Regions from separate parts of the Pseudoalteromonas sp. SR43-3 genome, predicted to be linked through region 3. Evidence: predicted binding sites of a transcription regulator. Region 3 holds the regulator's gene; each other region holds the start of a gene.
What was found. Region 3 encodes sigma-54, which starts transcription at its own class of promoters, with help from an activator protein. Its sites were predicted from a motif close to GTTGGCACGNNNNTNGNNT; they were not measured.
Positions count from the first base shown of each region.

Region 1: the regulator sigma-54 is predicted to act here: its motif matches at 7,031-7,049, upstream of H5088_RS09230 (flagellar basal body rod protein FlgF).
Region 2: the regulator sigma-54 is predicted to act here: its motif matches at 2,723-2,741, upstream of H5088_RS16075 (diacylglycerol kinase family protein).

Region 1 is NZ_JACJEC010000005.1:253,731-264,607, reverse strand. Features, by position in the region: partial or broken gene H5088_RS09280 (Ig-like domain-containing protein) at 1-172, shown strand, start outside; gene flgN (flagellar protein FlgN) at 351-782, opposite strand; gene flgM (flagellar biosynthesis anti-sigma factor FlgM) at 775-1,095, opposite strand; gene flgA (flagellar basal body P-ring formation chaperone FlgA) at 1,172-1,879, opposite strand; gene H5088_RS09260 (chemotaxis protein CheV) at 2,020-2,952, shown strand; gene H5088_RS09255 (protein-glutamate O-methyltransferase CheR) at 2,973-3,803, shown strand; gene flgB (flagellar basal body rod protein FlgB) at 3,949-4,356, shown strand; gene flgC (flagellar basal body rod protein FlgC) at 4,362-4,793, shown strand; gene H5088_RS09240 (flagellar hook assembly protein FlgD) at 4,807-5,487, shown strand; gene flgE (flagellar hook protein FlgE) at 5,546-6,928, shown strand; gene H5088_RS09230 (flagellar basal body rod protein FlgF) at 7,086-7,829, shown strand; gene flgG (flagellar basal-body rod protein FlgG) at 7,851-8,639, shown strand; gene flgH (flagellar basal body L-ring protein FlgH) at 8,656-9,339, shown strand; gene H5088_RS09215 (flagellar basal body P-ring protein FlgI) at 9,351-10,445, shown strand; gene flgJ (flagellar assembly peptidoglycan hydrolase FlgJ) at 10,612-10,877, shown strand, end outside.
Region 2 is NZ_JACJEC010000017.1:55,114-65,990, forward strand. Features, by position in the region: gene H5088_RS16065 (PLP-dependent aminotransferase family protein) at 1-513, opposite strand, end outside; gene H5088_RS16070 (DMT family transporter) at 617-1,546, shown strand; gene H5088_RS16075 (diacylglycerol kinase family protein) at 1,584-2,453, opposite strand; gene H5088_RS16080 (hypothetical protein) at 2,779-2,919, shown strand; tRNA gene H5088_RS16085 (tRNA-Ser) at 3,138-3,228, shown strand; tRNA gene H5088_RS16090 (tRNA-Ser) at 3,281-3,373, shown strand; gene H5088_RS16095 (RNA-binding protein) at 3,681-4,169, shown strand; gene H5088_RS16100 (aminotransferase class V-fold PLP-dependent enzyme) at 4,153-5,277, opposite strand; gene H5088_RS16105 (monodechloroaminopyrrolnitrin synthase PrnB family protein) at 5,279-6,448, opposite strand; gene H5088_RS16110 (Lrp/AsnC family transcriptional regulator) at 6,585-7,040, shown strand; gene H5088_RS16115 (ATP-binding protein) at 7,113-9,833, shown strand; gene H5088_RS16120 (carboxylesterase) at 9,823-10,877, shown strand, end outside.
Region 3 is NZ_JACJEC010000003.1:244,066-254,942, forward strand. Features, by position in the region: gene H5088_RS05580 (EAL domain-containing protein) at 1-1,329, shown strand, start outside; gene H5088_RS05585 (YgiQ family radical SAM protein) at 1,461-3,638, shown strand; gene H5088_RS05590 (protein disulfide oxidoreductase) at 3,798-4,205, opposite strand; gene mgtE (magnesium transporter) at 4,408-5,766, opposite strand; gene H5088_RS05600 (HPr family phosphocarrier protein) at 5,898-6,170, opposite strand; gene rapZ (RNase adapter RapZ) at 6,213-7,058, opposite strand; gene ptsN (PTS IIA-like nitrogen regulatory protein PtsN) at 7,077-7,529, opposite strand; gene hpf (ribosome hibernation promoting factor) at 7,534-7,821, opposite strand; gene H5088_RS05620 (RNA polymerase factor sigma-54) at 7,848-9,347, opposite strand; gene lptB (LPS export ABC transporter ATP-binding protein) at 9,417-10,142, opposite strand; gene lptA (lipopolysaccharide transport periplasmic protein LptA) at 10,139-10,684, opposite strand; gene lptC (LPS export ABC transporter periplasmic protein LptC) at 10,674-10,877, opposite strand, start outside.

The sequences.
Region 1 (10,877 bases), on a different contig from region 3:
GCTTATAGCGCTAAATACACTGGTTGAGGATGAAGGCTCTGCAATTGCTTATACTCCAGCTCAAAGTGGAGGAAGCATTGATGCAGCAGCACCTGCGGTTGATGTACAAAATCAATCGGAAGAGATGATTAAACACTTAATTGAAAGTAGCAATAATCAAACGGATATTTAATATCAATAAAGCCCTCTTAATTATTTTTTAAGGGGGCTTACATTATTAAGCAAATTGATATTATTTGACTTGGTCATAATAAATCCTAAATGTGTAAACACATTTCAGGACGAGACAAGGACATTAAAAAAGCCTTATTGATAAATCAATAAGGCTTTTTTAATGTCAAATTTTGGGCTTACGCTTTTAAATTACGAACCAGTTTACTCTCGGTATTTACAGATTTACCGGCTTGGTCGTAGGTCATTGACGTTGGTGCGCCAATTAATATCTCTTTTAATTGTTTAACACTAAGTTGCGCTTGACGGGCAGCATGAGCATTAACATTATTTTGTTTTTGGCATTGCGCAAGTTGAGTTTTAACTTGGCTTATTAGCTCAGATATTTCAGGATTTTGTGTATCGTTACTGGCAATTAGCTTACTTAGCTCTTTATCTAGAGTGCTTAGCTTAGTTAAAAAAGACATTTTTTGTTGGGCAATTTCTTTTAAACCAGCACCACGTCGTGAGGCAATAGCAGTAAGCTCATCGTTTAATAGCGTGTGTAAAGAGTCTAAACAACTTACTTGTTGGTTTAGCTTTACGCTAATTAAACTATTATGATCAGCCATACACGTTAAACTCAAAATCAGCTAAGTTTTTAGCAAGCTTTTCACTGTCCACTTGGTATTTACCTTCAGTTATTGCTTTTTTTAGCTCAGCAACTTTATCGCTGTCAAAGCCAGGCGATTGCTGTGCTTTATCTTGAAGCGTTTTTAATTGCTGCGCTTGCGGCGTTAAACTTACAGAATCACTTGCAGCTTTAGGCGAAGGGGCCTGAGCAGCTTGTGTATTTGCGTTATCTTTTTTTAAATCAACTTGTTGCTGCTTTGCATTTGTTAACGCATTAGCTTGTTGATTACTGCCATTAACTTGATTAACCATAATAATAAACCCGTATATTACCCAACTTATGCCATGTTATCGGCATATACGTAGGATACTTTAGTATAAATCTAAATTAAATATTCACCTGAACAGACTCTACACCATCTACTCGCGCATTTAAAACTTTACCTGATTTTTTGTTTTTTATTTGTATCTGTTCGCCCAAAGTACCGTCTTCTAAAGCAATACCTGTGGTTTTAATTCTAAGGCCCCTCAGGTTTGCGTAAATATTAACAGAGTCACCTTTACACACCATGCAAATTTGGTTTAGTAATACTGGCATACCACTTCTAATATTTCGTTTACTTCTACTACCTATTAGCATTGTGGGATCATCTAAGTACTGAATTCGTACAAAGTGAGTTGGTTTCATTTCAATACTTAAATGCGATTTAGTTATTACTTCACCACGAGTTAAATTAGCAGTGGCAACAACAACTGGAGCCATTTCAACAACTCTTACATGAACGTATTGAGCCCACGTTTGCACATCATTGCACTTGGCTTGTAAGGTTACTTGGCGGTTAAATGGTGGCTCATCGGATGTTGATAATTCAAGCTCTGTATTACAGACACGATCAGGAATGCGACTGTCTAAAGGCAGAGCACTTAATTGAGTATTAGTATTTTGTAATGTACCAATTTGCTTAGCTATGTAAGCAACGGCCATGTCTTGTAATAAATCTTTACTAAACACTTTAGCTTGCAAAGGGAATACAAAGCACAAGCTAGTAACAAAATAAAAAACACTGTATCTTCTGACTTTTTTTAACAAACTCATAATGTTTCGACTATGCTTATGGTTTCAAACAGGGTATAAATATTTTGCGTCAAAAAGTAGACGCACCCGCGATGTTATGTAGCTTTATAAATAGAAAGCAATTATCGTTCCGTATTATTTGTTTTCTTTAGGAGATTTGAATGGCAGGCATTTTAGACTCAGTAAACCAACGCACACAGTTGGTTGGGCAGAACCGCCTAGAATTACTTTTATTTAAGCTCAGAGGGCGTCAGCGTTTTGGTATTAATGTATTTAAAGTGAGAGAAGTGCTGCAATGCCCTCCACTAACAAGCATGCCAAAATCTAATCCGTATATTCGTGGTGTTGCACATATTCGTGGTCAAACCATTTCGGTTATTGATTTATCAATGGCTGTAGGTGGGCGCCCAATCGACAACATTAAAGACAGCTTTATAATCATTGCTGAATACAATCGCTCTGTGCAAGGGTTTTTAGTGGGCGGAGTTGAACGTATTGTAAATATGAATTGGGAAAAAATAATGCCACCGCCATCAGGCGCCGGACGTTATTCATATTTAACAGCAGTGACCGAAATCGAAAATGAATTAGTCGAGATTCTCGATGTAGAAAAAATTCTCAACGAAATTTGTCCAGTAAACACAGAAGTAAGTGCTGAAGTTGCACAAAGTGGCGATATTCAAAGAGATTTAGGCGAACGTATCGTATTTATTGCAGATGACTCTGCTGTTGCCCGTAATCAAGTTAAACGAGCCTTAGAGCCGCTAGGTGTTCAAACAGAGCTTGCTAAAAATGGTAAGGAAGCTTTAATTAGGCTTAAAGAAATAGCAGAGCTTGATTGTAAAAATGATATTACAGAGCGAGTAGCATTACTTATCTCAGACGTTGAAATGCCTGAAATGGACGGCTATACCTTAACAGCTGAAATAAAAGCAGATCCCAAACTTGCACCTTTGCATGTTATTTTGCATACCTCTTTGAGTGGTGTTTTTAACCAAGCGATGATTGAAAAAGTAGGGGCAGATGACTTTATTGCTAAATTTAACCCAGATGAATTAGCAACAGCGGTTAAAAAGTGGGTTCATTGTGATTAACAAAAATAGGTGCTACTAACTTGAATAATAAAGATTTGCAGCAAAGTGAATACGACCAGTTTCGTTCGTTTTTAGAGCAGCAATGCGGCATTGTTTTAGGTGAAAATAAACAGTATTTAGTTAAAAGCCGACTTGCTCCGTTAATGACTCGATTTAATGTGGGATCTTTATCGGAATTGGTTAGTAAAACTCTCGGGCCTCACGAGCGGCAATTAAGAGCCGCTGTGGTTGATGCAATGACCACCAACGAAACTTTGTGGTTTAGAGATCAATACCCATTTGAGTTGCTCCAAAACAAGCTTTTCCCTGAATTTAAAGATTTAAGAAGACCTTTAAAAATTTGGTCTGCTGCCAGTTCGTCAGGCCAAGAACCTTATTCAATAGCTATGTCGGTTGCTGAATTTAGTGCTAAGCAACCAGGTGTGCTTCGTATGGGGGCACAAATTATTGGTACCGACATATCTAATACCATGCTTGATATGTGTAAAAATGCAGAGTATGACGCGCTGGCACTTGCCAGAGGGTTATCTGCAGAGCGTCGTAAAAAGTTTTTTAAAGACAGCGGCAACGGTATGGCACAAGTAAACGATACAATAAAAAAACAAGTTAGTTTTAGGCATTTAAATCTGCTTGATTCTTACGCGTTAATGGGCAAGTTTGATATTATTTTTTGCCGAAATGTACTAATTTATTTTGCACCTGAAATAAAAGCTAAAATTATTAACCAGTTTGCACAAGCGTTAAATCCAAACGGTTACCTATTTTTAGGCGCGTCAGAGTCCCTAACTGGCCTAAGTACTGAGTTTGATATGGTTAGGTGCAACCCTGGTATTATTTACCAAAAGAAGTAATTAAGCTAACTTCTTTCCCTAAAACGACGCACCTAGCGTCGTTTTTCTATTTAGATACATAGCCTTATAAAAATATCGCACGCCCTAATATTAATGGCTTATTTTTTGCTTTATTAATGGGTAAGTCAATTTTTTGGAGAAGGTTATGGCTATCAGTTTTGATAAAGCATTAGGTGTGCATCCGCAAGCCATGTTGATCCGTTCACAGCGAGCAGAATTAATTGCAACTAATATAGCTAACGCTGATACGCCTGGCTATAAAGCAAAAGATATTGATTTTGCCTCTGCATTAAAAGCGGCAAGGTCAACTCAACAAAGCGGCAATACTATGGTAAGAACTAATGATAAACACATTGGTGGAGGCACTCATAGTATGGGCAGTTCAGAATCATTTCGTATGCCAAATCAATCAGATACAGGTGATGGTAACTCGGTTGATATACAGGTGGAACGAAACTTGTATACACAGAATGCTATGGAGTATCAGGCCAGCTTGCAGTTCTTAAGCGGCAAATTTAAAGGCCTGAATAAAGCTCTCGGTAGTCAAGGATAAAAATTATGAGTTTATATAATGTTTTCGATATTGCAGGTTCGGGTATGAGCGCACAAAACGTTCGCTTAAATACGACAGCTAGTAATATTTCTAATGCTAATACCATTAGTTCATCTCAAGACAAAACGTACCGGGCGCGCCAACCTGTATTTGCGGCTGAGCTAACAAAGGCTTCAGCATCAGTAAGTAACCAGCATGGCTCCGCAGTTGGTGTTAAAGTTTTGGGCATTGTTGAAAGCGATGCGCCATTGCAAATTGAATATAACCCAAACCATCCAAGTGCGGATGAAAATGGCTATATCTATAAACCCAACGTTAATGTTGTAGAGGAGATGGCAAATATGATTTCTGCCTCTCGTTCTTACCAAACAAACGTGCAAGTTGCTGATGCAGCTAAGCAAATGCTAAGTAAAACACTGTTGCTAGGGCAGCGGTAACCGAGGGTAGGTTATGAGTAACGATATTAGTACATCTTCATCCTATTTAGACTCTTTGCGTTGGCAAGAATCGCAAGTAGCGACCAGCGACAATGAGAGTGATGCGTTAACGCAAGAAGACTTTTTTTCTTTGTTAACTCAGCAATTATCGTATCAAGATCCCAGTAACCCTGCGGATAACGATCAAATGATTGCGCAAATGACTAGCTTTACGATGGCGCAAGGTATCAGTGATTTGAATTCAAATTTTGATACGTTGGCTACTTCGATGACATCAAACTCAGCCCTGCAAGCTTCAACGCTTGTTGGCAAGCAGGCTTTACTAGAGTCAAATACTGTTGATTTAAATGAATCAGGTGATGCTAAAGGGTCTATCGTTGCTGAAAGTGCAGTTGAAAGCTTAACACTTAGTGTAACTGATGCTTCAGGACAGCTAGTGAGAACAATTGATATGGGTTCTCAGCCTGCGGGCGCGGTTCGCTTCGCTTGGGATGGTAATAATGAAAGCGGTGAGCGTTTACCTGAAGGGGAATACACATTATCGGCACAAGGTAGTACCAATGGCCAGTTTTCTAGCTTGCCTATTGCAACTTTCAAAAATATTGAAAGTGTAAACATTAACGGCTCAAGCGGCATCATTGTGAACACTAAAGAAGGTGCGGTTAGGTTAACCGACATTGCAGAAATCGCGTAACAAATTTAATATTTCTTGCCTGCCAGCAGGCCACAGATTAACAGGTTAGAGGTGAATTATGAGCTTCAATATTGCATTAACCGGCCTAGCTGCCGCACAAAAAGATTTAGACGTAACTGCAAATAACATTGCAAACGTTAATACAACAGGCTTTAAAGAGTCGCGCGCTGAGTTTGCCGATGTTTACGCTTCATCAGTATTTAGCTCTGGTAAGACTAAAAATGGTGATGGTGTACAAGCGACAATGGTTGCACAACAGTTTCATCAAGGCTCACTACAATTTACAAATAACTCACTTGATTTAGCAATCACTGGTGAAGGTTATTTTGCGATGACAGACGATTTATCTTCGCAAGATTTAACATATACACGTGCAGGTGCATTTAAGTTAAACCAAGATAATTTCATAGTTGATGCTAAAGGTAATTTTTTACAAGGTTTCCCCGTTGACGAAGCAACAGGTAATACAACGTCAGTAAGCTTAAGTACTTCATCGGCCTTGCAAATACCTGACTCTTCAGGTTCACCACGCGCAACAACAAGTGTGTATAGCTCATTTAATTTAGATTCGCGAGTTGAGTCCCCAACGCTCCCATTTAATCCAGATGAAAGTGCTACTTACAATAGCTCTACATCTACTACAGTTTATGACTCACTAGGTGAGCCACATGTTTTACAGTTGTTTTTTGTGAAACGTGATGACACCGCAACTGCGACTGACGCAAATAAGTGGGATGTTTATACTACCCTTGATGGTGACAGTTTTGGAGAAAATGGCGTGCTTCAAGATGGGACTACGCCTTATGTACCTTTAACAACCCTAGGCTTTGACTCGAGTGGCGTACCGTCAACAACAGGTGATCCAGTCGTAAATAATGTAGCGAATACTTTTAATCCTATTTCGATAATTGGAGGTGATGCAGCCTCCGGTACAGCAGGCCTTTCTGATTTATTAACGAATGGTGCAAGCTTTCCTGCAGATATCGAAGTTAATTGGCGTGATGAAGCAGGTACAGCGAATAAAGTCCCTACTCAATATGCTAGTAATTTTGAGGTGAAAGCGCTTGAGCAAGATGGAGCAACGGTTGGCCGTTTAGCCGGCATTGATATTGGTACTGATGGTAAAATTGTAGCGTCATACAGTAATGGTGATACATCATTTTTAGGCCAAGTCGCTATGGTACGTTTTTCAAACTCACAGGGGCTGCAGCAAGTTGGCGATACTGCGTGGAAAAAAAGCTTAACGTCGGGTGAGCCTATTGCAGGCGAGCCAGGGTCAGGTACTTTAGGATCGATCAATTCCTCTGCACTTGAGCAATCAAACACCAATTTAACCACTGAGCTTGTAGACTTAATTACTGCACAGCGTAATTACCAAGCAAACTCACGTGCGCTTGAAGTTAACTCAACTATTCAGCAAAGTATTTTGCAGATTCGATAAGCTAAACCTCATTAAATATATTAGGCTGCATTTTTGCAGCCTTTTTTATAAGTCCTCTTTGTAAGCCCTTCTAAATACCTCTCAATTTTGTGTCAAATTTAATCTGGCACCTATTTTGCATTTGTAAGTTCAGAGATTTTTTATGTGAGTCGATACTATGGACAAAATGGTCTACATTGCGGCCTCTGGCGCTAAGCAAAGCCTACAAGGGCTTGCGCTTAAAGCCAATAATTTGGCGAATGCAAATACAACAGGATTTAAAGCCGACTTTGCGCAAGCGCGTTCTATGCAAGCGTTTGGCGAAGGTTTGCCTACACGTGTATTTTCAATGCAAGAGCGTCCGGGTTCTAACATGGTATCGGGTGGCATTGTTCAAACCGGGCGAGACTTAGATATCGCAATGAGCGATAACGCATGGCTTGCTGTGCAAGATGCCTCCGGTAATGAAGCTTACACAAAAGTGGGTACGTTAAACATTACAGCTCAAGGTATGCTCGTAACCAGCCATGGTCGTCAAGTTATTGGCGAAGGGGGACCTGTTATTTTACCCGTCCCAGTCGAAAAAATAGGGTTTAGCCAAGATGGCGCTATTCAAGTTCGACCACAAGGCGCTCCTGCTAACTTTTTAGAAGAAATCGACACGCTTAGAGTGGTAGAAGCAAATAGCTCACAGCTCGAAAAAGGTAACGACGGTTTATTTAGACCAAAAGCAAATGTAACAGTAGATACCTCTGCCAATGTAAAAGTTTTAAGTGGTTCGCTTGAAATGTCGAATGTGAATCCGGTTCACGAAATGGTCGACATGATAAGCCACCAGCGCCAATTTGAATTACAAGTGAAATTAATGAAAACAGCTGAAGAAATTGACGAGCGTCAAGATCAGTTATTACGCATAGTTTAACTTTAAAGTGAGGACACGATTATGAATCCAGCATTGTGGATCAGTAAAACGGGGCTAGACGCTCAACAAACCGATATATCGGTTATCTCAAATAATTTAGCGAATGCCAGTACCGTAGGTTACAAAAAAAGCCGCGCTATATTTGAAGATTTACTTTATCAAAATATTAATCAACCAGGTGGTCGTTCATCGCAAGATACCGAAATGCCGTCGGGCTTAATGTTAGGTGCGGGTGCTAAAGTTGTAGCTAACCAAAAAGAGTTTACGCAAGGCAACATGTTGACCACCGAAAACTCACTAGATTGGATGATTTCTGGCGAAGGTTTTTTTGAAGTACTGCAACCAGATGGCAATATTGCTTACTCGCGCAATGGTCAGTTTACTACCGATGGCGATGGACGAATTGTAACATCGGGCGCTGGTTACGTTATTCAGCCAGAAATGAATGTACCTGATGACGCGCAATCAATTACGGTTTCGCAAGACGGCGAAGTATCTGTACGTGTTGCAGGCCAAGCCGATAACGTTGTAATTGGTCAGCTGACTATTAGTGACTTTATTAATCCATCGGGTCTTGAGCCAATTGGTCAAAACCTTTATACCGAAACCGCTGTAAGTGGTGCACCGGTACAAGGTAACCCGGGTGTTGAAGGGTTAGGTAGCATTATTCAAGGCTCACTTGAAACTTCAAACGTAAATGTAACCGAAGAGCTAGTAAATCTAATCGAAACTCAGCGTATTTACGAAATGAACTCAAAAGTAATTTCGGCCGTTGACGAAATGATGAGTTACATCAATCAACAGCTTTAATAGAGTAGGGGGAATTATGCGTAATATTATTTTATTTGCAGCGGGCACATTATTTTTAAGTGGCTGTATGTCTACGCAAAATAGTGAAGTAGTGCAGGACGACCCTTACTACGCACCTATGTACCCCGAGCCTATTTTAGAGCCGCTGGTAGCCACAGGTTCATTGTTTAATACTCATACATCAAACGACTTATATTCTGATAAAAAAGCGCTACGTACTGGCGATATAATTACAGTTAAATTGCAAGAGTCTACTCAAGCAACAAAAGCCGCTAAAACAGAAACAGACAAAGAAACCGACGCAAGCTTAGACCCAGTGATTGGCTTAGGTGGTCTACCTGTAAATATAGGTGGCGATAGTATTCAGTTTGGCATTGGTAGCGATTCGTCGTTTACGGGCGATTCAAAATCAAACCAGTCAAACAGCTTAGTAGGCGATATTTCGGTTAATGTAATGCGCGTTTTACCTAACGGTAACTTAGTTATACGCGGCGAAAAATGGCTAACGCTTAATACCGGCGAAGAGTTTATTCGTTTAGAAGGGCTAGTACGCCCTCAAGACGTAAGCGCCGATAATACGGTTGAATCAAACCGCATTGCTAATGCACGTATTCAATACTCAGGTAAAGGGCAAACGCAAGAGGCGCAAAGTCCTGGTTGGCTTACACGTTTCTTTAGCAGTTCGCTGTTTCCATTTTAGAGGGTAACAACATGAATAGCCTTAAAGCTTTATGTTTAGTTGTGTTATTAGGTTGGCAGTTTACTGCCAGTGCTGAGCGCATAAAAGATGTGTCTATGGTTGAAGGCGTACGCTCTAACCAATTAGTCGGTTATGGCTTAGTGGTTGGTTTACCAGGCACTGGCGAGCAAAACTCATACACACAACAAAGTTTTAGAGGCATGTTGAACAGCTTTGGTATTACGCTACCTTCAACTCAAAGTCCTAAAATTAAAAATGTTGCCGCTGTTGCTGTACATGCAGAATTACCTGCATTTAGAAAACCCGGGCAAACAATAGATATAACGGTTTCTTCTATTGGTAGTGCAGGCAGTTTACGTGGCGGTACTTTACTACAAACTTTTTTAAAGGGTGTAGACGGTAACGTGTACGCTATTGCACAAGGTAGTTTAATTGTTGGTGGCTTAGGCGCACAAGGTCTTGATGGTAGTAAGGTTGTAATTAACACGCCTACAGTTGGTCGTATACCAAATGGCGCAACAGTTGAACGCACCGTAGAAAGCCCATTTATGCAAGGCGATTACATTACTTTTAATTTAAACCGCCCAGACTTTACAACGGCAAAACGCCTAGAAAAAACAATTAATGACCTAGTTGGCCCAAATAGCGCACAAGCAATAGATTCTGTTTCTATTCGTGTTATAGCACCACGCGATGCATCCCAGCGTGTATCGTACTTATCAACACTCGAAAACTTAGAATTTAAACCAGCTGACATGGCCGCTAAAATTATAGTTAACTCGCGCACGGGTACAATTGTGATTGGCAAAAACGTTAAGCTTCAGCCTGCGGCTATAACTCACGGTGGCTTAACAGTAACAATTGCAGAACAACAAAACGTGTCACAACCAAATCCGCTAGCAAACGGTGATACAGTTGTCACGCAGCAAAGTATTATTGATGTAAATCAAGATGACTCGCGCGCCTTTGTATTTAATCCAGGTGTAAGCCTTGACGATTTAGTTCGCGCAATTAACGAAGTAGGCGCAGCGCCTGGTGACTTAATGGCTATTTTAGAAGCACTAAAAGAAGCTGGCGCAATTAACGGACAGTTAGTTGTTATATAAATAACCCAGGCCAATAAATAACGTATTACTTAAGCCCTATATTTTTTAAATTAGGGCTTTTTATTTACAGCAACTTAAGTTTATTATTTTTATCTTCCTCGTTTTATCGGGAGTGGCTCAATTTTTGCATTTTTAACTGCATTATTCATTTTGTGTCAAAAAGCCGATGGAAACTAATCACCTCGATAAACAAAACTTTTTTGATTTAGGCAACTTAGATTCACTTCGTAAAGAAGCCTTAACGAGCGGCGATGCATCAACTGATGCCTCTAAAGCTGCGCTCAAAAAAGCGGCCGCACAATTTGAAGCTATTTTTACGCAAATGTTGCTCAAAGGAATGCGCAAAGCTAACGAAGCATTTGAAGATAAAGACAGTCCATTTAATTCAAGTGGCGTAAAGTTTTTTGAAGAAATGCACGACCAGCAACTTTC
Region 2 (10,877 bases), on a different contig from region 3:
ATCTAAATAGCGATGCACTAATTGCTTTTTCAGCGGCACAAACCCATCTGTTGGTCCATAGTTAATAGCTTTACTGCCCGCAATTGTCATTACACGACGCATGTTTCTGGCGAGTGCTTTATCGGTAGGTGCAGCAGCAATTGGGTTAGCGATACCAAAAGGAACTACGTTAGCTTGATGAATCGCACTGTATACCTGCTCTATTAAGGCTTGTTTATTTACCACAACAGGTTCGCGACTTAATTTAACTCGCTTAGGTAAATTATGCGCCATGCTAACGACTTTTAAAAAATACCCTGATTTTTCACGTGCCTCTACTAACCCCTGATCTTCAAGTACTTGATAAGCTTGCTTCACTGTCGGAATACTAATGTTTAAGTTATCTGCCATTTTACGCAGTGATGGAAGTTTTTCGCCAGGAAGTAAAACCTGCTGGGCGCTCATATCTCTGATCAACTGAATAACTTGCTGATATAGAAACTCATGCCCCTGGCTATTTTTTTGTCTTATCATCACGCATCCAAATCTGTATAGGTTACATTTTTACTTTTCTGTATATGGTAAGTATACAGACAGGTCTTAAAATAGCCATTCAATCGGGCTTTGGAGAGTAACCATGAAAAGTGCAGCGCTATACATTACAACCGTTTTAATTTGGGGTTCTACTTGGTTAGCCATCGAATTTCAGCTAGGTGATATTGCGGTAGAGCTATCGTTATTTTATCGCTTTGCTATTGCAGCACTTTTAATGTGGTTATATGTAGCGTACAAAAAACCGGATATGCGCTTTTCATTAATCGATCATGGCTTTTTTGCTTTGTTGGCTATTTGTAATTTTGCCTTAAATTACTTAATGCTTTACTGGGCACAAAATTACTTAACCTCCGCTATGACCTCTATCGCCTTTTCACTATTGCTGGTTATGAACATAGTTAACACTCGACTATTTTTTGGTAAACCTATCTCAAAACGAATTTATACCGGTGCCGCACTCGCTGTATTAGGTATTACGTGTCTGTTTTGGCCACAGTTACAGCAGTTCGACTTAAGTAACGGTGCATTGGTCGGGTTACTACTTGCCCTTGGTGGCACCTTTGTGGCTTCATTGGGCAACATGATAAGCGTTCGTAATTCTCGTAAGCAAATTGGCGTATTGCAGGGCAATGCATGGGGCATGTTATATAGTGCTATAGGCTTAGCTTTATATGTATTAATGAACGATGTGCAATTTAGTTTAAACGCCCCAACTAGCTACTGGTTATCATTACTTTATTTATCAATATTTGGCACAGTAATCGCTTTTGGTTGTTACTTTGCACTACTAAAAAATATAGGCCCTGAAAAAGCCAGCTACGTTATTGTTTTATTCCCATTAGTGGCAGTAACACTGAGTAGCTTTTTTGAAGGCTTTGAATGGCACGCAAATACCTTTGCAGGGTTTAGTTTAGTGCTATTAGGTAACGCCATTGTGCTTACCCCAACAAAACGAATTAACGCCTTTTTAGCTAATAGAGCAATAGCTAAAAGTGGCTCCGTCCCCAGTTAGACGCGTTATTAACGCAACTAACGCAAAAGCGCCTACTTTACTGAAGGCGCTTTTTTATTGGCATATGAAAAAGTAAGGCCTGTCCATACACACTAACAACTGCAGGAGTTTTACCTATCAGCTCACCATCTGCTTCAATCAATAGCCCTTCAGTATTTATGGAAGCTGTATTTAAGCGACTATAGGTAAGGTTTTTTATATACTCATGACGCTTAAAAAATAACTTAATAAAGCTTATTACATTATAAAAAAGCCCACCCGATCGCATTTGATAACACTCAAGCTGACCATCAATTAAATCTGCTTTTGGCGCTATTTTTAGCCCGCCACCAAAGTACTTATGATTAGCAAATACAGTAATTAAATTTTGATACTGCCGAGCATCGTTATTAAACGTACCTTGTAACTGCTGAGCTTGATAATAAAATAGCTCTTTAATGCTCGTCCAACTGTAATCAAAAGATGAAAAATTAGCTTTATCATTAATAGTTTTAATCACATGAGCATCAAATCCTACCCCTGCAATATTAATAAAATAGCGGCTATTAATTTTTCCTATATCAATTGCTGTCGGTGTATTAAATAATGCCTTTCGCCAATCATCTTCTTTGCAATTAAACCCTCTGGAGAAATCGTTACCTGTACCGCAAGGTAATAATGCTAACGAACAACTGCTCCCTATTAGCGCATTGACCGCCAAGTTCAATGTACCATCGCCACCTAGTGCAACTACTTTGGGAAATTTACTCAGTAACAACCTTATTTGAGCGCAGTCATCGTCAAAGCTTCCCGTTGTAGTAAATATACAATAAGAAAAGCTGCGTTTTTTACAGATATTTTTAAGCCATGCCAATGATTTTTGGCTCTGTTTTTTGATACTTGGTTTAATAATTATAAGTAGTGACAAGCTTTTGTTTCCAGCAATGTATTTTAGAGTGAGATAACAAACGTTTAATTAAATTTTTTTAATCTGAATAAATAATCAAAAAACATTGTATAAAATGCATAAAAATAAATTAAAAAACCAAAAACCCCAACATCAAAGGGGTTAAAACCAACCGTCATATAAATAGCTATGCAAAAACAGTAATGCAACTTACTGAATCGCATATTAATAAAATCAATTCAGATTAGTTTAACTAATCCCTCAGGCTCAATTTTTATCGTTGTATTTTTAATCAAACAACGTGCAAAATGCACGCGATTTCAACAGATACAACCGGAGCAAAATAATGAAACCAATTAATACATTAAATCAAACAGCAGCAGCGCAAGTAGCCGTTAAACCAACTAACCGTAAAGCAAGAATGTTAGCTAAACTTAACACGATTGGTAAAAGACTAGCACTTAGCGGTGCAGCTCAATATAAATAATCACCCAACCATGATTATTTTTCGGTGCAGCGAACACTCAACCACTAAATGAAGTCACTTATTTAGCTCCCATTGTTTGCTGCAACCTATTTATTTTATTAAAAATTGCCTTAATTTCCCCTTATTTACAAAAAAAACCTCATTTACGTATATTTTTTAGGCAAACAGTCATTTTGCTATTTACACAGCGGTATCACCTAAGTATTATTCTGCGTCACGGAGAGATGGCAGAGTGGTCGAATGCACCGGTCTTGAAAACCGGCATGGGTTTATAGCCCATCTAGGGTTCAAATCCCTATCTCTCCACCATATTTTAATTGGTGGCTTTCTTTACTTCCATCAATACAAACGGTTATGCGTTGGAGAGGTGTCCGAGTGGCCGAAGGAGCTCCCCTGCTAAGGGAGTATAGAGTTTGTAGCTCTATCGAGGGTTCGAATCCCTCCCTCTCCACCATACTTAATTTAAACCACTTGATTGTGGTTTTTTTGTGCCTAAAATTTAACACCGATACTAAATTGGGAGGGTGAGAACCCTCGACAGGGTTCGACAAAATGTCTGGAACATTTTGGGCCGCTGCAAGCGTCGCGCAGCGATTGATTACATGGATGTAAGCAAGTCTATCCCTCCCTCTGGACCATACGTAATTTAAACCACTTGATTGTGGTTTTTTGTGCCTAAAATTTATAAAAACTAAACAAATTGTGCCTAGTAATAACTTAGGGCATTATTAACACAACTTTAGCCACTTTTAGGTTTAGCTATGATCCGGTTCATATTGCTATCATTTTGCGCGGCAGCACCATTTTTTACCTTGGCACAAAGTACAACAGTGTATAAGTGTGTAATTAAGGGCGTTCCTACTTTTAGCCAAACGCCTTGCGCTAAAGATGCACAAGTTATTACTCTAAAAGATATAAATGTAATTGAAGCATATAAAAGCTCTACGCCCGGTAAAGGTATCACCGATACCTCTGTTGATGACTACTTAGAAGTTCAGCAAATAGAGCGTGAAATAAAGCGCCTTGAGCTATCTATTGAACAAAGCCAAAAAGAATACGCAGCTAAAAAACAACAAATAGATTATATGACCCAAGATAAGGCCAATCGTTTAGGCGCTTCGTCTATTGCTGATGCTATCGCAACTAAAACAAATTCATTAAAACAAGCCTACGACGCATCAATTAGTCAAACGCAGCAAAAAATAGAGTCATTAAAGCAAAGAAAGCAGCAGCTTAGCCAAAACCCTTAAGCGCTCGTTTTACTATAGAAATAAATTGCGCAACGTCTCCTTGAGTATTATAAATATGTGGCGATACTCGTATTCCAAATTTGCGAGCATCTACACTAACTTTCGCTTTATTAAGCTCTGTAAGTACATGGTCTTGTTGCTTGTTAAAAAACAAAATAGCAGTCCCGCTGCATTTATCACCACTCATAGGTGATACAACATATTCGCTTAGTTGCTCATGAATAAGCGTAAGCATCGCTAAGTTATGCACCCTTACCTTGTGAGCTGTTAGCTCTGCAAAGTAGGTAATACTATTTGCGGCAATAATATAAGGCGCTACAGAAGGGGTGCCACCCCAAAACTTGAGCGCACTGGCGTTATATTCAAAGTGGTTAATATCGAACTCAAATGGATTTTGATGCGAAAACCAACCCACATCTTTAGGCTCACAATACTCTATTTGATTTTTGTTAACCCATAAATAAGCTGCACCTGGGCCACCACATAACCATTTAGCGCTCGATCCAATCATAAAGTCCGCATCGAGCACGCTTAAATCAAGCGGTATAACCCCCGCTGACTGAGCAACATCAACTATTGATAAACTATTGGTTAATTTACTTATAGCTACAATATCGTACACAGGCGCCTGTACACCTGTATTTGAATATACATGACTTATAAAAACTAAATCGATATCACAAGTTATATAACGCTGCCAAACACCCATATCAGTTAGGTTTTCATGCTCAGGTATAAATATGATTTGAGCACACGTTGGCAACGCTTTTTGCATTGCAAAACCCATACTCGGAAAATCACTTTGCGCCATAAGCACTTTACAATTTTTTTGCTGTAGCCGTGGATGCGACATAAGCAATTTTGTTAAGCCACTTGATAAATTAACCTGAGGACAAAACTGCGAACTAGGCGCATTAAATAACTTACCAAGCGCGGTAGTAAATTGCTCAACTGCGGGCAGCCATTGTTGCCAAGGTTCTTTATTTGAGCTCTCCCACGGTAAAAAGTAGTGCTGTGCTAAATATTGCTGCGTATTTTTAAGAGGACGCCCTACCGAGTGGTTTAGTAAATAACAGCCATCAGCCATACAAAAATCATTTTTAAGCATGCTATTTAACCCATTCTTTAAGTGTATTTAGATCGTCAAAACGTGTTTTTATATCGTCGCGTTTGGCACTGGCTCGCCTATCTCTTAATTTTTCGAGCGAATCAAGTAACACATTAAGCGGCGGACCACTTGCTGTTACCTTGCTCATATGCTGCTGTTGCATATTTTTTGAAGGCTGAGCAATAAACTTTTCAACCAGTTGATTATGATGACCGACTGCGGTGTCGCCATGTAATTTACACACTTGGATAAATAACGTTGCGTGGCTTTTAAACCAATCTGTATTTTTATATTGCTCTGCTTGTAAAAAGTCATCCATAAAGCTTTGCATACGCATGGCTTCTCGTAGGATTTGTTGATCCTCTGGCATCATATATAAAAACTTATCCACCAGCATTTGCGAGTAACTAGGCTCGTTTGCACTACACAGCCCTAACAGCATATCAATCACGTTAATACCTGCAAAGTCACCAGCATTTGCCCCTCTGTAAACCTCTTTACCTACACGGTACGGTTTATAATAAGGGCGAACGCAGTTAAAAAAGCGATCTGTATCGAGCTCAGAATAAAGTGCATTGTTTGACTCAATTACATCTATAAGCGCTTGTTTAGCTACTTTTAATAACTCACCACACAAGGGATGTGAAATACCTAACGGCAATATTTTTAATAATGCATCACTTGCCCGTTTGTAGGCCAAAATGCCTTGAGTGTTATAATCAAGAAACAGCTTTTCATCAGGTAAATTGGTAAATCGTTTATAAATACCGTTAAGTGCTTTGTTATGAGTAGTTAAGTGGGCGGTAGCAAAACGAGGGGTTACGCCAATAGATGCGCCTATATGCATAGCAAGCGCTGAGGCTTCTATTAGCGGTGAAGTGGTTTCTCTGCTTGGCTCAGTAATTTCATGGCGCCTACACGCTGCCATAAATAATCCTACGTTACCGAGTAAGTCAAAAGCGCTATCAAAGCCTTGATCTGTGTTTCCCTCGGCTAATAAATTGCTAATTAATACGTTGCCTTCTTTTTCTAATTGTTGCTTTAAGGCCTCGCCTACCCCTTCTACATTTGCTTTATCGGTTTGCTGCCAATAAAGCTGCTCTAATTCACTATTTAAAGTGACAAACTCAGTTCGTATCCAGTGATCGAAAATAGCGGTATGTGTGTTCATTGTTGTGCTCTATTATTTTTATAGTTAAATGCTAACAGAGTTCAATGAGGGTAAAACGCCAAAAAAATTAGTAAAAACTGCAATACTTAGCAATAATCACTACAAATATAAAAATAATTAATAAAAGCCGACAACTATGTTAGATAAAAAAGATCAGCAATTACTCATTGCACTGCAAAGCCAAGCTCGTATGTCGGTTTCAGATTTGGCCAGCAGTATTAACCTATCGGATACGCCTTGTTTAAGGCGTATAAAAAAGTTAGAGCAAGAAAACATTATTACCGGCTACCACGCCGCCATAAATCCTAAAGCACTTAACCTTAATGTGTTGGTATATGCGTTTGTACGATTAAGCCAAAACTCGGTAAGTGCTGCAGAGCAATTTGAGCAACATGTAGAAAAGTTATCACATGTATTAGAGTGTTGTGTAATATCAGGCAGCTATGATTATTTATTAAAAATCATTGCACATGATCTTGAGAGCTACGAAACGTTTGTGAAACATCAACTAGGTGGCTTAAGTTGTATCGCAAATATAGAATCAACAGTTGTGTTAAAGCAGTCATTTAGCAAAAAACAGTTACCTTTATAAAAATAACCAAAATAACTTACTGTTAGCTATACTGATATTTCAAAACGACAATAATAATTGCTTGGACCTTATGTGAAAAATTTTAACTCTAAAAATCATTCCATTATTTTTTACATCATGTTTGCCTTGGCATATTTTTTAGTCGGCATAGCACTCACTAAACTTGCTTTTAACTCGCAAATAATTCCAATTTGGTTACCTGCCGGCATAGCTTTAGTTGGCTGTTATATTTGGTGGTGGCGCTTTATCCCGCCTCTATTTGTAGCTGCAATTGCATTTAATCTAAATATTTTTGATAGTTCAGCTCATGAGTTAGTCCTGGTCGGTAACTCATTTAACGAGGCTATGTATATCGCCTTTGGTGTTGTTATACAGGCAATGGTCGGCGCAGCTCTTTTAAAGTATTGGCTTGGGCACCCGCTGCGCTTTAAAAAGCGCAAAAATATAATTTACTTTATCCTTGTCATAGCAATATTGGTCAGCTTAATTTCGGCTAACTTTGGCATATTTGCCTTAAGCCAATTCAACTCGGTTTACAGTGTTGATAATCATTGGAAGAATGTTACTTACTGGTGGCTTGGTGATACATTAGGAGTATTAATTGCGACTCCGCTTTTACTTTCTTTATTACCACAAAAGTCTAATCAGCATAATATATCGGCGTTTCCGACAATTGCAGTATGCTCTATTTTATTTTTATCAGTCGCGGTAACAACGCAGTTATACGATCAAGAAAATCGTATAAACACTATTAAAATTGCTGAACGTGAAGTCCATGTTATAGAAAACAGCCTTTATAGATATACAAATCGTAGTATTATTGCAGTGCAGAGCCTAGCAAGTCAGGTACAGTCATCTCCCATGCTAAGCCAGCAAGATTTTTATTCTTATGCTAGCCAGTTACTAACTCAGCACGCATTTATTAACGCCTTATCGTGGAACGCAAAAATACCTCAAGATCAACGCGACGTCTTTGCCCAAGAAATATCAAACATTTATCATTTAGATATTGATGTAGTTGGCGAACCTCTTGAAAGTAGCGATCCCCTTGTGATAGTAAAATACATAGCTCCTTTTAATGGTAATCAAAAAGCTATTGGCTTTAATGTATTTTCAAACCCTGATCGAAAAAGCTCTCTGCTTAACCCCGCTATAAAGTACATGCCAGTAGGAACTAAAATAATTCAGTTAGTGCAAACCAAACAACCTAAACCAGCCTATTTATTATTTGCCCCTGTGTACTCCCAGCATAGTGATGAAAAAACAATTAAAGGCTATGCCACTGGTGTATTTTTAGTGCGTAGTATTATTGAGCAGGCAATTTCTAAAGAACAGTCTGATATGTTTTCGATTGGTATATACGAAGATACAAACACTCCGCCGTTTTATAGTAATTACTCTCAAAATGTTCAGCAAGCTAAAGGCAGCCGCTTAATGTCGTTTGATGTGGACTTTGCAGGGCAAAAATGGATTGTAAAACTAGCCCTTAAAGAAAGCTTTTTAACACAACATAATAGTCAACTAACTTTATTATTACTCATACTTCAAGTTGCCGTATGTTCTTTAATTTTAATGGTTTTACTGCTGTTTAATCAGCAACAAATCGCACTTACACGTCAAGTTGCAGAGCGTACTCACTCACTCGCACAAGCAAAGAAGCAGTCCGATTTAGCTAATCAGGCTAAAAGCCAATTTTTAGCGAATATGAGCCACGAAATACGAACACCATTAAACGCCGTTATTGGTTTTTCTTCACTTGCTAGAGAAACAGACAATGCAAATACACTCATTGGCTATTTAGATAAAATAAACTCTGCATCTAAAAGCTTATTAAACTTAATTAATGACATTCTTGATATATCAAAAATAGAATCCCAAAAGTTAGTTATTGAATCTATTGCATTCGACTTAGGTGCTTTAATAACACGTATAAACAACATGTTTGAGCAAAGCGCCGTTAACAAAGGTATTAAATGGCAAGTTAATTCAAAGCTACCTGTTGATACCTGGTTTATTGGTGATCCTATGCGAATTGAGCAAATATTACTTAATTTATGTAGCAACGCGATTAAATTTACAAGCCAAGGCAGCGTTACTTTAAACATAGAAACAGAGTTTACTGCCGCCAATAAAGTACAGCTAGTTATAACCGTTAGTGATACCGGCATAGGTATAAAACCAAGCCAACATAAAAAATTATTTAACGCATTTACCCAAGCGGATAGTTCTACCTCAAGGCAGTTTGGTGGTACAGGCCTTGGCTTAACCATAGCGAAAGAGTTAAGCCAATTAATGGGGGCTGATATAACACTTAAAAGTGAAGTAAATAAAGGCTCTACTTTTACATTTTCAATGCGATTAGAAACAACAGAACCTAAAAAAGAACATGTTATTACATTTGATAATACTAATATTACTTCGCTAGATATTTTGGTCGCAGAGGATAACCCAGTAAATCAAATGGTTATTAAAGCGATGCTTGGCTCGTTAGGAATTGTGCCGTATATAGTAGAAAATGGCGAACTGGCCGTTGATATAGTTAAAAAGCAGCATTTTGACCTAGTGCTTATGGATTGCCAAATGCCTGTAATGGATGGCTATAGAGCAACGGCACTGATCCGCCAGTTTAAAACTGAACAAGAGCTCCCGATTATTGCTTTAACTGCCGACGTTATGCCAGAGGATAAAGCACATGCACAAGCCGTTGGATTTAACCAGCACCTTGCAAAACCGCTTGAACTCATTAAGCTAACCGAGTGTCTTGTCCAATATGCAGAAGTTAATGAACAATAGTGGTTTAATTTTAAGAATAGTTTTAAGAGTCGCTTTTGGTTTTGTTTTAAGTGTTTTTTCGCATATTGCTGTCGCTCAAAACTGTATCTCGCAGGCGAGCGACTTTAAATTTATAACAAAAAGTAAGCAACAAGGCTTATTACGCTTTGAAAAAGAGCACAACCACCAGCGCTTTAATTACCACGCACTTTTACCATTTAACGATTACTTAGATTTTGCATATAAACATATAAATAAAACCAATCCACGTGCAGATATGCCATGCCCTGTTATTACACAAACGTACCAGCAATTAGTAACACAAGGTACGCGAAAACCTGACCCTACTATTGCAGATATTATTGCCCCTTTTGAGCTTACGCATCCAAACAGCAATAAAGTTGCACTATTAGTTCACGGGCTAACTGACTCACCCTTTACGTATCACGATTTAGCACAAGTGTATTATCAACAAGGCTATACTGTGCGTACTATTTTATTACCAGGACATGGAAGCGCCGCAAGTGCATTACTCAATGTAGAGGTTAGCCAATGGCAACAGGCAATAAAATACGGTATTAAACGCTCGGTGCAAGACTTTGATGAGGTGATACTCGCAGGTTACTCTACCGGTGCAGCGTTACTTATTGATTACGCAACCAAGCACACTGTTTCACCCAAAATTAAAGCGCTTATGCTTTATTCGCCAGGCTCCGAGCCACATAATAAGTACGGCTGGATAGCAAAGTGGATTGATGACATACCCTTTGTTAATTGGATAGATAAAGACGCCGATGTAGACTTTGCTAAGTATGAATCATTTCCTTTAAATGCAGCTGCCGCGTCGTACGATGCTATGTCACTTGCAAGCGTAAGTAGCTTAAACAAACGCTCTGCACTTAAATTACCTATTTTTAGTGTACTTAGCGATATTGATACCACGATAGATACGCGTGCCACGCTAAAATTATTAAGTGCGTTACACAAAGATAATTCAGTAAAATATAAGCCGCTCGATACTTTAGTACTTTATGGAAGCACTGATATTTTACCGCCAGACTTTGC
Region 3 (10,877 bases):
TTGCAGTTTGCTGAAATCTTCTTAACAAATGTGAGTGTTGCCCTGGATAATATAAGGCTGTTTGTAAAGTTAAGAGATGCAGCTTATAAAGATGTGCTTACAGGTATTTCAAATCGTACCAATTTTATTGAACGGGTAGAGCGTTATCAAAAGCCGCACGTGAATGATTATGTATTTGTACTACTTGATATAGTTAATTTTGCAGATATTAATAATGGCTTAGGGCAAGAGGTCGGCAATAAAGTATTAATTGGCATTGTGCAAAGGTTAAAAGAAAACTACCCAACAGCTAAATTACTATCTCGTATTGGTGCTGATGTTTTTGGTTTTATTATTCGCCGTGATGAACTCGACTTAAAAAAATTGAATGAGCAGTTAGGTGTTCCATTTTGCGCAGAAGAGCATACATTGCCTATCGATTTTAGATTGGGTTTATGCCAACAGCAAGACTTTCAAAGTAGCGGGATTGATACACTTAAAGTTGCTTATATTGCACTTAATCAAGCTAAAAAAACAAAACACAAAGAGGGAATTTATTACAGTGTAGACATGCAAGATAAAATGGCTTGGCGCATAGGAATTATTAGGCAATTACGCCATGATTTTGCTCGAAACAAGTTAGAGGTATGGTACCAACCTCAACTTTCATTAGGAGACTTGTCTCTAATTGGGTGTGAGGCATTACTTAGGTGGCCCACCGGTAATGGGTCGTATATATCGCCAGCGGTATTTGTTCCACTTGCAGAAGATGCGGGCTTGATTGTTGATATAGGGCAGTGGGTTTTAGAGCAAGCTTGCCAACAACAAAAGCGCCTAGAAAATATGGGCACCGAAATTTGTATTGCGGTTAATGTGTCTGTTCCGCAGTTTAAAGTAAAAGGTTATGCTCAAAACGTTAAAAATACATTATTAAAATATGGTGTTAAGCCAAAAAACATAGAGTTAGAAGTCACAGAAAGCGTAGTAATGGATGAACTCGAAACTGTTATTAATACACTTAGAGAGCTTCAAGAGTTAGGGATTGAGGTTGCTATTGATGACTTTGGTACTGGCTTTTCATCGCTTAGTTATATACAAAGTTTACCCTTGGATAGGTTGAAAATAGATCGTGCATTTATTAAGGATCTGCCAAATGATGACACTGGCGCTATTGCTGCCTTAGTTATTTCTCTTGGTGCTAAGTTGGGGTTAAAAACGATTGCTGAAGGCGTTGAAACACAAGAACAAGCTCAGTTCTTAAAAAACTTAGGCTGTGATGAGGTACAAGGTTTTATGTATGCTAAACCCATGCCTGAGCATGAACTGATAGAATTTATAAATAAACGCTAAAAAAGATTAACTTATTATTTAAGCTAATGAACGATTTAGAATTTAAAGCGCGATATGCTTTGACTACTTTGTATATATAAAGAATTTAGTAGGGTATAATTCGCGCCTTTTGTTATTCTACGGCCACAATTATGAGCACACTCAAAGCTAAGCGCGCCTTATTTTCATACCCGAAATACTGGGCTGAATGTTATGGCACCGCGCCATTTTTACCAACTACACGTGAAGAAATGGATGCACTTGGCTGGGATAGCTGCGACATAATAATAATTAGTGGCGATGCGTATGTTGACCATCCTAGTTTTGGTATGGCTGTAATTGGCCGTGTACTTGAAGCGCAAGGCTTTAGAGTGGGGATTATTGCCCAACCTGCATGGGACTCTAAAGATGCATTTATGGAGCTCGGCAGACCGAATTTATTTTTTGGTGTAACAGCCGGCAACATGGATTCGATGATCAACCGCTATACAGCGGAAAAACGCATGCGCCACGATGATGCTTACACGCCTAATAACGTTGGCGGTAAGCGCCCAGATCGCGCCGTGATGATTTACTCGCAAAAATGCCGTGAAGCATACAAAGGTATCCCAATTGTTATTGGCGGTATTGAAGCCAGCCTTCGCCGTATTGCTCATTACGACTATTGGCAGGAAAAAGTACGTCGTAGTATTTTGTTTGATGCAAAAGCCGATATTTTAATTTACGGTAACGCAGAGCGCCCGCTAGTTGAAGTTGCACACCGTATTGCTGCGGGTGAAACGATGGATACGATTCAGGATATTCGCGGCACGGCTGTTATTCGAAAAGAGCCTCTACCTGGTTGGCGTGGCAGTGATTCTACCGCTATTGATAAAATTGGTAAAATAGACCCTATTCCAAACCCATATGGCGCGGATGATGTTGGCTGTAGTAAATCTGAATTTAAACAAGCGGGTATTGATTTAAAAGCAGAAGCGGCAAAACCAATCATGGTTCAGCCTGCACGTCCTAAGCCGTGGGAAAAAACCTATGTTAAGTTACCTGCTTATGAGCAAGTAAGTGTTAACAAACCTTTATACGCCCATGCCTCGCGAATTTTACATCAAGAAACAAACCCTGGTTGTGCAAGAGCGCTTTACCAACGACATGGCGATCGCTCTATTTGGGTAAACCCGCCAGCATATCCATTAGAAACACATGAGATGGATGCTGTATTTGGTTTGCCGTATCAGCGTATTCCTCACCCAAGTTATGGTGATGCTAAAATACCTGCTTACGATATGATTAAAACGTCAGTTAATATTATGCGTGGCTGTTTTGGTGGTTGTTCGTTTTGCTCAATTACAGAGCATGAAGGGCGCATTATTCAAAGTCGTTCGCAAGAATCTATTATTGAAGAAATTGAACAAATTAGAGATAAAGTTCCCGGCTTTACTGGTGTTATTTCTGATTTAGGTGGCCCAACGGCGAATATGTATAAGCTGCGCTGTACTAGTAAAAAGGCCGAGAGTACCTGTAGACGCTTATCATGTGTGTATCCAGATATTTGTAAACACATGGATACAGATCATACGCCAACAATAGATTTGTATAAAAAAGCACGTGAAGTTAAGGGTATTAAAAAGGTATTGATTGCTTCAGGTGTACGTTACGATTTAGCTGTACGCGACCCGCGTTACGTTAAAGAATTAGTAACCCACCATGTAGGCGGTTACTTAAAAATAGCGCCAGAGCATACAGAGGATGGTCCATTATCAAAAATGATGAAACCAGGTATGGGAGCGTACGATCAATTTAAAGAACTGTTTGATAAGTACTCTAAAGAAGCCGGTAAAAAGCAGTATTTAATTCCTTACTTTATATCTGCTCACCCAGGTACAAAAGATGAAGACATGGTAAACATGGCTTTATGGCTTAAATCAAACGACTTTAAGCTTGATCAGGTACAAAATTTTTACCCATCACCTATGGCTAATGCGACAACTATTTACCATACAGAGATGAACTCTTTACGTAATATAAAAAACAACTCAGAAGTTGTTCCTGTACCTAAAGGCGCACGCCAACGTAGATTACATAAAGCTATTTTACGCTACCACGATGCAGCTGGTTGGCCAATGATACGTGAAGCTCTACGTAAAATGGGTAAAGCTAATTTAATTGGTAAAGGGCCTAACTGTTTAGTGCCAGAAGAAGGGCGCGATGAAAAAGCAGGTAAAGGTGGTAAAAAAAGTGGGCGTCCGGCACTAACGCGACATACTGGTTTTAGCCAATTTAAAAAGGCAAACACTAAGCCAAAAGTAGGCGGTAATCGTCAAAGTACACGTTAGTAATTTTATTTGCTAATAGATAAGGCTAATTGCGGTACGCGCTTTTTCATACGCAAATAAAGTAAGCCTTGCTCTTTATTATCTATATTATTGTAGGTGATAAAGAGTGAGGTTTTAGAGCCCCTCTCTTTAGATATCCTGTGCTAAGTTTAGCTTTTTTTAAAGCATTGATGATAACCACAAACGCAATTTAAGTGACCATAACGGCTGAATGCCCGTGAGTCCTTGCGTCATTTTATTATCTTTTAAGATTATATAAGATGGCGTGACTTGTCCCTGCCAATCGGAAAATATCTCCCCGTGTTGATCGTTAACAGTACTGAAGCTGTAGCCTTGCTCATTTAAATAATCATGCAGCTCTTGATCAGAGCCTGATTTTATTGCGATGCTCACGACGGGGTATTTATTCTCGTTTGCGAGTTCGTTTATGGCAGGGGAGGTAATACTACAAATAGGACACCAAGTTCCCCAAAAATACACAAGCGTGGGTTTATCTTGGCTCATTGCTGCTAAATCAATGTTTTGCCCTTCATAGTCGATTAATTGTAATTGAGGATTTGCTGGCATGACAGGTTGCCGCCACCAATTGACGGCGGTATAAATGACGAAAAATATAGAGCTATATACCAGTAGACTTTTTAATATGGATACGCTTTTTTGTTTTAGCGTTTTTTTAGGTATGTCATTTTTATGTTTGGTATCCGTTGCCATAGCTACTGATTTACCCTAACTATTTTTGCTGTAGTTTTTTACATTTAAAGCGTTTAATTTATATCAGCAACCATGTAGCAGTACCTAAAAAGGCGAATATACCAACAATATCAGTCACTGTGGTTAGCACCACACTCCCTGCAAGAGCAGGGTCTATATTCATTCTTTTAAGAATTATTGGAATACTTGCACCAGCAACACCTGCCACCACTAAGTTCATAAACATAGCGAAGGCGAGTACGCCACCAAGCATAAAGTCCCACTGCCATAGCGCAATAACACCCGCAATTAATAGTGACCACAAAATACCGTTTAGCGCGCCAATGGCCAGTTCTTTCATCATCAAGAAACGTTGGTTTGTTTGGTTTATATGACCTACTGCAATACCACGGATAACAAGCGTTAATGATTGGCTACCAGCAACACCACCCATAGAAGGGACAATACCGTTAAGCACAGCCAAAATAGGGAGCACATCTAAAGTGCCTTCAAAAAAGCTAGCTACAAAAGCAGCTGCAAGTGCGGTTAGTAAGTTAACTCCTAGCCAAACTGAGCGTTTTTTAGAGCTTTTTAGTACTGGCGCGAATGTATCCTCTTCATCATCAAGACCGGCTAGGCTTAATAAGCTATGCTCGGCATCTTCTCGGATTACATCAACGATGTCATCGATAGTTACACGACCGAGGAGTTGGTCGTTATCGTCCACCACTGGGGCCGATATCCAATTATGACGCTCAAATAATTGCGCTACTTCACTTTCATCCATTGAGATTGGGATAGACTCACAATCTTCATCCATTAAATCGCGGACAATTTTTTCTGGCGGATTAGTTAATAATGTACTCAGCGATAAAGCGCCTATAAAGCAGTTATGTTTATCAACAACATATAAATCATCTGTACCCTCTGGTAACTCACCACGCAGTCTAATATAACGAAGTACAACATCGAGTGTTACATCAGGGCGAATGGTCACCGTATCGGTGTTCATTAGCGCACCTGCTGAACGCTCTTGATATGACAGTGCTTGCGTGGCACGTTCACGGTCTTGAATGTCCATCGCGCTAACAACGTCTTTATAGACGGTATCTGGCAGGCTACGTAATACTTCACCTAAGTCATCGTGGCCCATGTCTTCAGTTGCGGCGGCAATGTGCTTAGGTTCCATTTGGGCAATAATGCCTAAACGAACATCTTCAGATAATTCTTCAAGAACATCACCCTGCACATCAGGATCGACCAATTGCCAAAGCAGTCGGCGAATTTTATGCGGTGATGATTCTAATAATAATGCGGTATCACAAGGAGCCGTTTTTGCGAGCATGCGCCTAACTTGAACAAATTGACCACTATTGAGTGACTTCGTCACCTGCTTTAGTTGCTGTAGTGGATAATCTTGTTCAAAAGCTTCTGGCATTGGCGTCCTTTATAAATTGTTATATTACTTTATGGGGGGAGGTGAGTTAACTGGCGTTACTAACCTATTTATTTTATATATCTGTTTTAATTGAAGCACTAGTAATGCGAATATTGTTTTTATAAAACAGATTATTCTTGTTCATTAAAGCGTTGTGCTATTAATTCTCCAACAGCGTGTAAAGCTTGCTCAGAATCAGGGCCTTTACAAACAACTTTAACTTCTTTTCCTTGGCTACTTTCAAGTAACATTAATGCAAGTACGCTATCGCCTGCTGCTTCTTTGTCATCTTGGAATAATGTGATTGTAGCATCAAATTGTACTGCTAATTGCGCAAGCACAGTAGCTGCTCTGGCGTGTAAGCCTAATTTGTTTTTTATTAAAAAGGTATCTTCACAATGCATAACTTACTCTACCTAAGCTGAACAGGTGATTATTCAGCTATATTATTTTTCTTGTTCGCGATGGCGAATTTTTACATTGGGATGTGTCATTGCAAAACTTTCACCGATAGTTTGCGCTAAATACACAGAGCGATGTTGCCCGCCTGTACACCCAATAGCAATGGTTAAATAACTGCGGTTATTTCGTTCTAAATGCGGTAACCACGTTTGTACAAATGTTTGAATTTGCCATGTGAATTTTTGCACTATGCTGTGATTAGCTAAATAGTCTTTAACCGGTTGATCTAATCCATTTAAAGGCTTTAACTCTGGTTCCCAGTGTGGATTTGGTAAAAAGCGTGCATCAAATACGTAGTCTGCTTCTTTTGGTATACCGTGTTTAAAACCAAACGATTCAAATGTGACAATCAGTTGCTTATCTTTTTTACCTAAAATCTTTTCACGAATAGATTCAGCGAGTTGATGAACACTTAAATCAGTCGTATCTATCATAAAGTCGGCGCGAGTGGTTAATACATCAAGTAATTCTTTTTCATTTTTGATGGCTAAATCAAGCGGCAACGAGTCTATTGATAGTGGGTGTAATCTGCGTGTTTCAGAAAAGCGTTTGATCAATGTCTGATCGTCGCTATCTAAATAAAATAACGTAGGGTTTGCAAAGCCTGGTAAGTATTCAAGAATATCGTTAAATTCATCTTGTTCTTTAGGGATGTTGCGCACGTCTATGCTAACAGCAATTTTATCGTAGCTATCAGACACACTGCGAACTAATGAAGGTAGTAGGTTTACTGGAATATTATCAACGCAATAATAACCTAAATCTTCTACAACGCGCAAAGCAACCGACTTTCCAGAACCAGAACGGCCGCTTATGATAATTAACTCCATTTAACACCCTTTATAAAACTATGATTGATCGACAATAACTTGGTAAAGCTCAGTATCAGATTTTGCACTGCGTAACTGTTTACAAAAATCTTTGTTGTTTAGTTTATCAGCAATGGTTGCTAGAGTCTTTAAGTGCTGCTGGTTATCGCCATCTGGTACGATGAGTGCGACAAAAATATCAACAGGGCGATTATCGATTGCATCAAAGTTTATTGGAGTTTCGCTAACGAGCACTAAAGCCAAAGGCTCTTCTGCACCGCTCATTCTTCCATGAGGAATAGCAATGCCACGTCCTATACCTGTACTACCTAATTTCTCTCTGCTCATTAAAGCATTAAGAATATCTTGTTGCGGTAAATACGGAAGTTTGTCGTGAGCAAGTTCGCTAATGAACTCTAAAATTCTTTTTTTGCTATTAAAAAGGACCGCAGCTTTGCTGCAGTCCTGGCATATAAGTGAACTTAATTTCATCATATTAGTGTCGAGCAAGCTTCTCTTTGTGTTTGATTACTTGGCGATCGAGCTTGTCGATCAATGAGTCAATAGCGGCATACATATCTTGATGTTCTGTAGAGGCAAATAGCTCAGCACCGCTTACGTGTATTGTGGCTTCTGCTTTTTGATTTAATTTTTCTACATCGAGAATGACATGAACATTATTAATATGATCAGAGTGTCTTTCAAGCTTCGCAAATTTAGTATTAATATAGTCTCTTAGTGAATCGGTTAATTCTACGTGACGACCAGTTAAGTTTAGTTGCATAAGCATTACCCTCTTAGTTTAGCGTCTTAAATCAGACTTTTACGCTGATTTGACGGTGGAATAGCAAGAGATTCGCGGTATTTTGCGATTGTACGTCTCGCTACTTTAATTCCTTGCTCAGCCAATATATCCGCTATTTTGCTATCACTCAATGGTTTTGCTGAGTTTTCTGCTGCGATTAATTTTCGGATAAGCGCACGTATTGCTGTAGATGAACATTCACCACCGTTTTCAGTACTTACATGGCTTGAGAAAAAATATTTAAGCTCAAATATACCACGGGGTGTATGCATGTACTTTTGAGTAGTTACGCGAGAAATTGTCGATTCGTGCATTTCTACCATTTCAGCAACATCATTTAAAACCATTGGTTTCATGGCTTCAGGGCCATGTTCAAAAAAGCCTTGTTGTTGCTTAACAATACAATTAGTAACTTTTAATAGCGTGTCGTTTCTACTTTCTAAGCTTTTAATAAACCATTTAGCTTCTTGTAAATGTGAGCGAATAAACTGGCTGTCGCCACTTGATTTTACAGTGCGAGACATTGCTGCGTATTGGCTATTAACACGAATTTTAGGCATGCTATCTGGGTTTAATTCGACAACCCAGCGGCCTTTAATTTTTTTAACTGACACATCAGGAATAACATACTCAGATTCTTCCCTTACAATAGTATCTGCAGGTTTTGGGTTGAGAGTATGTATTAGTGTCATTACTTCTTTAAGCTCTTCTTCTTTGAGCTTAGTTTTTTTCATTAATGTACGATAGTCGCGAGCTGCTAATAGATCAATATGCTCGGTTAAAATCATTTTCGTTTCATTAATATAAGGTGTTTCTTTATCAAATTGATTAAGCTGAATACACAAACACTCTTGTAAACTACGTGCAGCAATACCAACAGGATCAAACAGTTGGATGCGTTTTAATACCGCTTCAATTTCATCAAGTTCGACTTCGTTATCATCTTCGTTTTCTTGATTAAAGCTTTCTAAAATCTCTTCGCAGCTTAGTGTTAAAATACCTGAATCATCGACAGCTTCTACAATAGCAATAGCAATAGCTTCGTCTGTAGGGCTAAATGGCGTTAGTTGTAATTGCCACATTAAATACTCATGGAGCGTTTCAGTAGAGGCGCCTTGGTATATTGATTCGTCTTCAGGCATTGGACCTGATGAGGCTGCAGGAGCGGCACTCATGTACTCATCCCAACTGACATCCATAGCCATGTCGTCACTTAGCGTGTCTTTTGCAAGTGCTTCACCAGTATCTTGTTCGTATTCGCTCGGAGCATCATCAGCAGATGCGCTAACAGTTATGTCATCGGTATCAGCTTTTTGCTCGTTTTTACCAGCAGCGTCTTCGGAATAGTCTGCCTCTTCAACCTCTAATAGTGGATTACTGTCGAGAGCTTCTTGTATTTCTTGCTGGAGATCCAATGTACTGAGTTGCAACAAACGAATAGCTTGTTGCAACTGTGGAGTCATTGTAAGTTGCTGGCCCATGCGCAGCTGTAGTGATTGCCTCATGTATCTCTAACAATCCTTTTATGTTGTTATAATTAATACTAGCAGATGCTTAAAGACATGGCGTAAATGTTACAGCCTAAATTGCTCGCCTAAGTAAACATCGCGTACTGTTTTATCATTTAATACGTGTTCTGGAGTACCTGATGCAATCAGCTCCCCATGAGAAACAATGTAGGCTTTTTCACAAACATCAAGGGTCTCTCTTACGTTATGGTCGGTAATTAATACACCAATCCCACGATTTTTAAGATGTTCTATTATTTTCTTTATATCTAATACCGAAATAGGGTCAACACCGGCAAACGGTTCATCCAGTAATATAAATTTAGGATCTGCTGCCAGCGCTCGTGCTATTTCTACACGACGACGTTCTCCCCCCGATAATGCCATACCTTGGCTATCACGAATGTGTTGTATGCTAAATTCATCTAATAAGTTATTGAGCGTGTCTTCTCTGGCTTGTTTATTTAGTTCTTTGCGCGTTTCTAAAATGGCCATTAAGTTTTGATAAACAGTCAGCTTTCTAAAAATCGATGACTCTTGTGGTAAGTAGCCTATGCCTAATCTAGCACGACTATGCATAGGTAAAAGAGTAATATCGTTATCATCAATAGATATTTTCCCTTTGTCGCTAGGAACAAGCCCTACAATCATATAAAAAGTCGTTGTTTTACCAGCACCGTTAGGGCCAAGTAAGCCAACTATACTGCCAGCTTGTACTTCAAGGCCGACGTTTTTTACAACTTCACGACCTTTATAGCTTTTTGCCAATAGTTCTGCTTTTAATGTGCTCATGGTTGACCTTTATCGCCTTTTTTACTTTTTTTAGTTTCGATCGGTACTAAAATTGTGTGAACACGGTCAGTTGAGTTTTCATCTTTTTCGGCACTGATGAGCTGCTGCTCTATGTCGTAGGTAATGCTTTTAGCATTTATTTTTTGTCCGGCTTGCGATACTTGTGCATTACCAACAAGCGTTAAAAAACGCTTAGATACATCATAACGTACTTCGTCAGCACTGGCGCTCATAGTCGTGCCGTCTGATTGCTTTTCTTCAAAGTGCGCAGGGCTACCTGTGGCAATTAATAATTGTTTATTATCACCAAGTTCATCACGTTTGTGTACTTCGAGGCGATCGGCTGTAATGCGGCGATTACCGTGAATAATCTCAACGTTTTTCTCAAAAATACCCACATTAGCTTTCAATTGACCTTCTTGCTTGTCGGCACTTATTGAAATTTGATTGGCAGCAGGTTGCGTGTTTTGCTCTGCAGCACTACTATTAAACGCTAGTATAAGTGTAGGAATTATAAGTGATTTTAATATTTTATTGGTCATAATATATGGTTCGCGTATGGTTAATTAGTTTTATCACTTCGGTTTTCAAGTCGGCTTCTAGGCCTTTACCGGTGATTTTTAAATTGGGTCCAGTGATAATGACGGGTTGCTCCGAACGCATTGTTAATAACTTTATATCAACCTGAATATTATCAGCATTGATTTTGTCTATCATGGCGTTATCGGTTAAGTT